DNA from 2 places in the Janthinobacterium breve genome. Region 2 is predicted to be linked to the other one. Evidence: predicted binding sites of a transcription regulator. Region 2 holds the regulator's gene; the other holds the start of a gene.
What was found. Region 2 encodes HrcA, which represses chaperone genes, less so after heat shock. Its sites were predicted from a motif close to TTAGCACTCNNNNNNNNNGAGTGCTAA; they were not measured.
Positions count from the first base shown of each region.

Region 1: rpoH (RNA polymerase sigma factor RpoH) is a predicted target of HrcA. The motif match lies at 1,900-1,926, and genes of this name have one in related genera.

Region 1 covers NZ_JBNYXY010000016.1:56,406-60,818, reverse strand. Annotated here, with positions in the region: gene ACQ4W0_RS27800 (cell division ATP-binding protein FtsE) at 1-687, shown strand, start outside; gene ftsX (permease-like cell division protein FtsX) at 684-1,604, shown strand; gene rpoH (RNA polymerase sigma factor RpoH) at 2,092-2,985, shown strand; gene ACQ4W0_RS27785 (hypothetical protein) at 3,076-3,342, opposite strand; gene ACQ4W0_RS27780 (hypothetical protein) at 3,515-3,967, shown strand; gene ACQ4W0_RS27775 (antibiotic biosynthesis monooxygenase family protein) at 3,971-4,318, opposite strand; gene ACQ4W0_RS27770 (cytochrome P450 family protein) at 4,315-4,413, opposite strand, start outside.
Region 2 covers NZ_JBNYXY010000001.1:464,806-469,218, forward strand. Annotated here, with positions in the region: gene dapB (4-hydroxy-tetrahydrodipicolinate reductase) at 1-354, opposite strand, end outside; gene ACQ4W0_RS02195 (outer membrane protein assembly factor BamE) at 374-1,009, opposite strand; gene fur (ferric iron uptake transcriptional regulator) at 1,205-1,636, shown strand; gene hrcA (heat-inducible transcriptional repressor HrcA) at 1,695-2,711, opposite strand; gene ACQ4W0_RS02210 (HAD family hydrolase) at 2,829-3,554, opposite strand; gene ACQ4W0_RS02215 (hypothetical protein) at 3,799-4,398, shown strand.

The DNA.
Region 1 (4,413 bases), on a different contig from region 2:
GACATTTCACTCAATATTGCCAAAGGCGAGCTGGTCTTTCTGGCCGGCCCCTCCGGCGCAGGCAAGTCCACCCTGCTGAAAATGATCGCAGCCATGGAACGCCCCAGCTCGGGCAAGCTGATCGTCAATGGCCAGGACATGGCGAAGATCAAGCCGGCCGGGGTGCCCTTTTTGCGCCGTAACATGGGCCTGATCTTCCAGCAGCAAAAACTGCTCAACGACCGCTCCATCCTGGCCAACGTCATGCTGCCGCTGCTCGTCGTCGGCGCCCACAAGGCGGCAGCCGAGCAGCGCGCCCGCGCCGCGCTCGACAAAGTGGGACTGCTGGACCGCGCCATGGCGCGTCCCCTGTCGCTGTCAGGCGGGGAACAGCAGCGCGTCTCCATCGCGCGCGCCATCGTCAATCGGCCGCAGATCATCCTGGCCGACGAACCGACGGCCAACCTGGACCGCGCCAGCGCCAATAAGGTGCTCGACGCCCTGAAAGCGTTTCATTCGGTGGGCGTGACCTGCCTCATTTCCAGCCATGACGAACAGATGCTCGACGCCGCCGCCCGCGTGATCCACCTGAAAAACGGCCAGCTGGTGGCCATCGACAAGGCCACGCAGGCGCCCGTCTTCGCACCGCCCGATCCCGATTTTGCGCCATCCCCCGACCCGGACGATGCGCAGGGAGAACAGGCATGAGAGGCTGGTTCCGCCAACACCGCTTCGCCCTGGGCTCGGCGCTGATCCATTTGCGCAAGTCGCCAGGCGGCTTCCTGTTGAACGTGCTCGTCGTCGCCATCGCCCTGTCGCTGCCGTTCGCCGGCTTGACCATGCTCGACAATGTGCGCCCGATGTCGGAACAGATGTCGGTCGACCCGGAAATCAGCGTTTTCCTGAAAATCGACACGCCGCGCGAGCAAGCCGTGGCCCTGGCCAGTTCCATGCGCAAGATCGTGGGTGCGCAAAAAGCGAAGATCCTCTTCATCCCGCGCGAACAGGCGCTCGACACCCTGAAAAACAAGAACGGCCTGGCCGACGTGCTCAGCACCCTGGGCGACAATCCCCTGCCCGACAGCTATGTATTGAAACTCGATGCGTTCAGCAGCGCCAGCGAAGCACAGGATGTCGATGCGGTGGCGGAACAGTTGCGCCAGCTGCCATTCGTGGAATCGGCGCAAGTCGATTCGGCCTGGGTCAAGCGCCTGGCGGCCCTGCTGGGCGTGCTGCGCCTGGTGCTGTTGCTGCTGGCGATCACTTTGGGCGTGGCCGTGATCGCCGTGGTTTTCAACACCATCCGCCTGCAAGTGATGCAGCAGCGCGATGAAATCAGCATCTCGAAATTGATCGGCGCCACCGACACCTTCATCCACCGCCCCTTCTATTACACGGGCGCCCTGCTGGGCCTGTGCGCCGGTGCGCTGGCGCTGGGTGCCGTGGCGCTGGCCTTGCAACCGCTCAATACCGCGATTGCCGAGTTTGCCCGCCTGTATGCGTCCGAGTTCCAGTTGGTGCCGCTGGCGCCGCTGCCGATGGCTGGCTTGCTGGCCGTCAGCGCCGGCCTGGGCCTGATCGGCGCCTTTCTCTGCGTGCAGCGCCACCTGGCGCGCCTGAACTGACCTTCCCTCCCATGGCGGCGCCACTGGCGTCGCCATACGTTTCACCCTCCCCTTGTTTTTTTAATATCCACCCCATACTGTGGTTATCTTGATATTTAGCAAGTATTCTTAAGGTTCGCTTCAGCTTGCGCCCGTAGACTACCTACGTTGTCGTCAAGAGGCGTGCGGCCCTTTCAGGCGCGACCAAACAGGTGCACACTGCAGTGTCCAGGCGCCCTGGCGGCGTGTTTTAGATAAAGTATCAACTTATAAATCGCCATAGTATTTAGGCTATCGGGACGATTAAATGTGCTGATTGGCACTCTCAAGCAGAGAGTGCTAATATAGGCACATACCAACAGCAGAACCGCCATAGGCGCCAGATATAGATGGAGCCGCGATCTGCAAAGTGCAAGACCGAATACGCAAAACCGAACAGACAATCAGGCCACGTCGCGTGACATGGCCAACTGGAACAAAGCAAGACTACGAGGGAGAAAACATGACTATGATGTCCGCAACGTCCGCATTGGTTCCGACCAAAAATAATGCGCTGGGCCTCGGGTTCACTGGCAATCTGGGCAATATCGACGCCTATATCTCGGCCGTGAACCGCCTGCCCATGTTGACCCACGACGAAGAAATTTCGCTGGCGACACGCCTGCGCGAAAAAAATGACCTGGCCGCCGCGCAAGAACTGGTGCTGTCGCACCTGCGCCTGGTGGTCTCGATTGCCCGCGGCTACCTGGGCTATGGCTTGCCGCATGCCGACCTGATTCAGGAAGGCAATATCGGCTTGATGAAAGCCGTGAAACGTTTCGATCCGGACCAGGGCGTGCGCCTGGTGTCGTACGCCATGCACTGGGTGAAAGCCGAGATGCATGAGTACATCCTGAAAAACTGGCGCCTGGTCAAGGTCGCGACGACGAAGGCCCAGCGCAAGCTGTTCTTCAACCTGCGCAGCCACAAGACGGGCCTGGACGCGATGACACCCAAGCAGATCGATGCGCTGGCCAAGCTGCTCGACGTGAAGCGCGAAGAAGTCATCGAGATGGAAACGCGCTTGAGCGGCCGCGACATCGCCCTGGAATCGCCGACCGACGATGAAGACGACAAGTTTTCGCCGATCGCCTACCTGTCGTCGGAGCAAAGCGAGCCGACCAAGGTACTGGAAGCGAAGCAAGTGACGCGCCTGCAATCGGAAGGCCTGGAAACGGCCCTGGGCAAGCTCGACGCCCGTTCGCGCCGCATCATTGAAGCACGCTGGCTGGCCAACGACGACGGTTCCGGCGCCACCCTGCACGCTTTGGCAGAAGAGTTCGGCGTATCGGCCGAGCGCATCCGCCAGATCGAAGTGGCGGCGCTGAAAAAAATGAAGGGCGCGCTGGCCGCTTACGTGTAATCGAAAGCAATGCCACAATGCAAAAGGCGCCGCAAGGCGCCTTTTAGTTTTACAGTTTGATGTTTATCAACAGATAAACATTGTTAGCCCTTACGCTGCAGCCAAGCCCTTGGTGATCAGCTCGGCGACCAATTCATTCAGATCCGCGTCGCGCTCCTTGGCCAGGGTCTGCAATTGCAAGACCAGGTCGCTGTTCAGCTTGACGGCGAAGGGCACCAGACCCAGGGCCTGATCGCGCTTGCGCTGCTCGCGGCGGTCGACGACCACCGCTTCCTTACCGAATGCGCCGGCGCCGGGAACATTCATCTTTCCCATCAGTTTCTTGGCATCGCTTTTCGCCAGGGCAGTTTTTTTCATGGTTGTTTCCTGATTTTCAAAACAGCCATTCTACGCAGTAATCGGCGCGCCGCGTGGTCGGCGCATCAATTCATCCGCAGCATGCCTATGGCGCGCCGGGAAAATATCATTTTGTTACTATTATCCTCTGCGCGGAGGCCGCGCCGGGGACGCTCCACCTGAAAGGAAAAATATGCATTACCTCCATGACTCCTGCCGTCGCTGGCTATTACCCATATTCATCGCTTGCCTGGCCGTGCTGGCCGGCTGCGGCGCGGCCGGCAGCGCCGGCGACGCGGAAAACACGCCGCGCAGCGTCACCCACGTGCTCTCGCCGGGCGAACAGGTCGCCATCACGGCCACTGACACCCTGAAACTGGAGCGCGTCAACGACAGCCGCTGCCGCAAGGGCGCCGTGTGCGTGTGGAAAGGCTACGTCAGCTACAGTTTCAGTTTGCGCAACAGCGCGGGCGCCACGGATATCGTGCTGTCCGATTCCATGCCCGGCGCCGCCAGTTCCGTCAGCGTCAAGCACCTGACGTTCACCCTGCTCGACGTCGACCCGGCCACGCCGCCCGCCCTGAACGCGGCCGAACCCGCCTACCGGGTCAAGGTAAAGATCACGCAGGGCGCGCTGCCCCGCTAAACGCTAGGCATCGTGGCGCTGGCGGCTGTCGCCGGGCGCCTGTTGCCGGTCAAGCATGCCGTAATCGCGTACCACGCCGGCGATGCGCAGCCGGTAATCATCAAACACGCCATGCCGGCCAGCCGATTGCGCCGCGCGGTGCGCTTCCAGTTGGCGCCACTGATCCAGCGCCGCCTCGTCGCGGAAAAACGAGAGCGACAACAATTTACCCGGCTCGCTCAGGCTGCTGAAGCGTTCGATGGAAATGAAGCCATCGATGCCATCGAGCAAGGGCCGCAATGCCGTCGCCAGGTCCAGGTACTCCTGGCGCCCTTCGGCGCTGGGCCAGACTTCAAAAATCACGGCGATCATGCGCCGGCTCCTGGCGCAAACACGGGGATGCGGGCGTTCAGCGACGGCAGATAAGTCCACGCCAGCGGCAAGCGTTCCAGCGCATCGGCCCACGC
Region 2 (4,413 bases):
CGTCGTTTCGGCGGCGGCGGCAATGGCAGCCTTGCCGGCATCATCGAAACCGGTGGTACCGATGATCATCTTGATGCCGTGCTCGGCGCAATACGCCAGGTGCTGCAAAGTGCCTTCGGGACGCGTGAAGTCGATCAGGTAATCGGCGCCGGCCAGGCCGGTGGCCAGGCTTGACTCGATCAGCACGCCGGCAGGTTTACCGAGAAAGGCGGCGGCATCCTGGCCGACGGAAGGCGAACCAACACGGTCGAGCGCACCAGCGAGCACGGCGTCGGGCGCATTGCTGACCGCTTCGATCAGGATATGGCCCATGCGGCCGCTGGCGCCAGCGATGGCAATTTTCAGTTCAGTCATTTTATTCTCTTACAACAACTTATTTGGTGGGTTCGGCAGCGGGTGCAGGCTCGGCGGCAGGCGCCGTTGCGGGTGCCGGTGCAACGTCAGGCTTGCTCACAGGAATAGCGGGGGCGGCATCGGCCGGCACGGGCACGGCGCTCGGTGCCACAGGCGATGGGACGGCAGCGGCAGGCACATCGGCCTTGGCGACCTTGGCGAACGGCGACGGACCGGCGATACGGTTGATGTATTCTTTCTCCGTCGGCAAGTTGCCGCCTTCGAAACGCGCGACCTTGCCTTCTTTATCAAAGAACACGACCACGCGGCTGCTGGTGGTTTCGCCACTGCCCCGTGCCAGGCGGAATGGATAATCCCAGCGGTCGGCATGGAAGATATCGGTCAGCAGGGAAGTGCCGAGGACGAAACGCACCTGGTCGCGCGTCATGCCGACCTTCAACTGAGCCAGCATCTCTTCGGAGACAAAGTTGCCTTGTTGAATGTCAGGACGATACGGCGAGAAAAACCACATGAATTTTTGCAGCGGCGTAACGGTGGTCGTTTGTGCGCCCTGTTCAGGGACCACTTCCTTGCCTTCTTTCTGGGTAATGGCTGGCTTTTCGCCAAGGATGCCGCGGCTGGCGCAGCCGGACATGGCCAGCGCGACACAAACCATGCCTGCCACGACTGGTGCTCGAAATGAAATACGGTGCCAGAGAGATGGCAATACAGCCGGTGTTACGCGCATAAATGACCTCAATTGGATGAACAAAACGCCAGGAGTGACCGGCCTGCCAAAAAATGCATATTTTGGCACTCCCCGACAAAACGCTATATGATAAAGCACCTGACCCACATACGAGCAACAAACATGAGTAACAATCCTAGTGATCTCAAGGCAAGCGGCCTGAAAGCGACCCTGCCACGCCTGAAGATACTCGATATCTTCCAGAGTAGCCCGGTACGCCACCTGACAGCAGAAGACGTCTATAAAATTCTGCTGGCCGACAATATGGATGTCGGTTTGGCAACTGTCTATCGTGTCCTGACGCAATTTGAACAGGCAGGCTTGCTCAACCGCAACCATTTTGAAACCGGTAAGGCGATTTTCGAGCTCAACGAAGGTTCCCACCATGATCACCTGGTGTGCCTCGACTGTGGCCGGGTCGAAGAATTCTTCGACGAAGAAATCGAAATCCGCCAGCAAAAAGTGGCTGAAGAGCGTGGCTTCAAGATTGCCGAACACGCCTTGGCCATCTACGGCAACTGCATCAAGACAGCTTGCCCGCACAAAACCGCCTGACGTCTGACACATTCCGCCGGCCGTTCCCATGGGACGGCTGGCGCTGCAGGCATCACGCTCAATGATGGCTGAGTGCGCTGGACAATAATTTAGCCGTGATATCGACGATCGGGATGACGCGCTCGTACGCCATGCGCGTCGGTCCGATCACCCCCAACGTTCCCACGATCTTGCCGTTGACCTCATACGGCGCCGTCACCACGCTCATCTCGTCCATCGGCACCAGGTTCGACTCGCCGCCGATGAAAATCTGCACGCCCGTCGCCTTGCTCGACACGTCGAGCAACTGCATCAAGCCCGTTTTTTGCTCGAACATGTCGAACATCTGGCGCAGCGAATGCATATTCGATGACAGATCGCTCACGCTGAGCAAGTTGCGCTCGCCGGAAATCACCATGTCATCGCTATGGTCGGCCATCGCTTCGCTGCCCGCTTCCACAGCCGCCTGCATCAGGCTGCCCATATCGTCGCGCAGCTGGCGCAATTCGCCCTGCAGGCGCACGCGCACGGCATCGAACGACAGGCCGCCATAATTCTGGTTGATGTAATTGGCCGATTGCACCAGTTGCGCCGGCGTGTAGTCGGCCTCCGTCAGCAGCAGGCGGTTCTGCACGTCGCCGCCGGGGGCAACGATGACGAGCAGGATGCGCTTTTCGGACAGGCGCAAGAATTCAATTTGCTGGAACACGGATTCGCGGCGCGGACTGAGCACGACGCCGGCAAACTGCGACAGCGACGACAGCATCTGCGCCGCGTTGGCGATGGTTTTCTGCGGCTGCGGCGTCTGCAGGCGCATGCGCGACTCCACCAGGTGCTCATCCAGATGCCGGACGGTCAGCAAGGTGTCGACAAAAATGCGGTAGCCGCGCGGCGTGGGAATGCGACCGGCCGAGGTGTGCGGGCTGGACACATAGCCGAGTTCTTCCAGATCGGCCATGATGTTGCGGATCGTGGCCGGCGACAGGTCCAGGCCGGAAATTTTCGACAAGGCGCGCGAACCGACCGGCAGGCCGTCGGCGATATATCGCTCGACTAGGGCTTTCAGCAGTGTTTGGGCACGTGTATCGAGTTGCATGGTGTCTTAGGTAAGCAAATATTCTTTAAACAAGCATATTATTAAGCAAGCGGCAACGAAAGCGGCCGGACGTGCATCAACAGTACCTATTATGCACGTTCGCCCGTCCGGCGGTGATCAATCTTCCAGTTGCCGCTGCAGCCACAGCAGCAACTCGTCAAAGTTGGCGCAGATGGCGTCGGGCTGCACGCCGGCGGCCAGGTGGGCGTCGCTGCCCTTGCGGTTCATCCAGACGGCACGCATGCCCGCCCCTTGCGCTCCCGTCACGTCGAAATGCAGGTCGTCCCCCACATACACGGCTTCATGCGGGGCCACCTCCAGCGCGGCGCAAGCGGCCAGGAAGATGCTGGCATCGGGCTTGGCCACGCCAAACTCACTGGCGGCGATGGACACCTTGAAATGCTGCGCCAGGCCGATAATGTCAAGGTCCGCATTGCCATTCGAGATGGAGCCGACCAGCATGCGCTGCCCCATCCAGGCCAGGCCAGGCAAGACGTCGTCATACGGCTGGACACGGTTGCGCGCGGCCAGGAATTGCAGGATGGCCCCATCGACCAGGGCGGCATCCTCGCCGGCAGCCTCGAAGGCGGCCAGCAGGCCCGCGCGGCGCAACTCGATCAGGTTGCCATGGAAATGCGGTTGTGCCTCGAGCATGGCCAGACGGTACTGGCGCAGCGCCTCGATGGAAAACTGCTGCGCCACCTTGGGCGCATGCGTGGCCAGCCAGTCGTGCAGCAGGGTTTCGGCGGCGGCAATCACGGGCGCGATGGGCCACAAGGTATCATCGAGATCGAACAGGATGGCCTTGGGCGGCACGGCGGGTTTGACAGGAGCAAGGGACATGGGACTCACGGTGGATGCCGCGCCACGATGCGCAGGCTGCATCTATTGTCGCACCGATCGCCGCCGCCAGCATGGCTGCGCCCCCGTGAAATGGGGCCGGGCCAGCGCTTCCCGGCAAAAAATTGTTACAGGGTGATACAAGGCAAGATCATTCAGCTTGCCAGATAGACTAAAATAGGCGCCATTCCAATGCGGCGCCAGCGTCCGCGTTGCGCTACCCAACCTAATTCGTTTTGGAGAATGTATGAAAAATTTGTACCTGCGCTCGATGCTGGCGGCGGCTTGCGCCGTCACACTGGCAGCCTGCGGCGGCAGCGGCGGCAACCTGTATCTGAGTGGCCAAGTCTACGCTCTGGCAAAAGATGGCCTGATTCTGCTGAATAATGGCGAAAGCTTGCCGGTTCCTGCGGGCCAGACCCAGTTTGTTTTCACCAAGCTGATCAAGACCGATGACCGCTACGATATCACCATTGCGCAACAGCCCAAGGGCGCCGTTTGCAGTATTGCCAACGGCAGCGGCAAGGCAACGAGCTATTCCGTGAACACGGCCGTTGTCAGCTGCACGACCAATACTTACCCGCTGAAGGGCACGATCACGGGCCTGACCGCTGGCGGCTTGCGCCTGGTGATGGGCCCTTACGGCACCAGCCCACTGGCTGGCATCACCTCCTACGAATTCGCAACCGTTGCTGACGGCGCCCCATACAGTATTTCCATATTGACTCAGCCAACGGGCCTGAAGTGCCGCTTCCAGGGTTCCACCAGTGCCGACGGCAGCGACACGGTCGGCACGATGGGCTCCGCCGCCACGACCGCGGCCACACTTGACTGCACGCCGCAGTAATCTTTGCGATCCGTC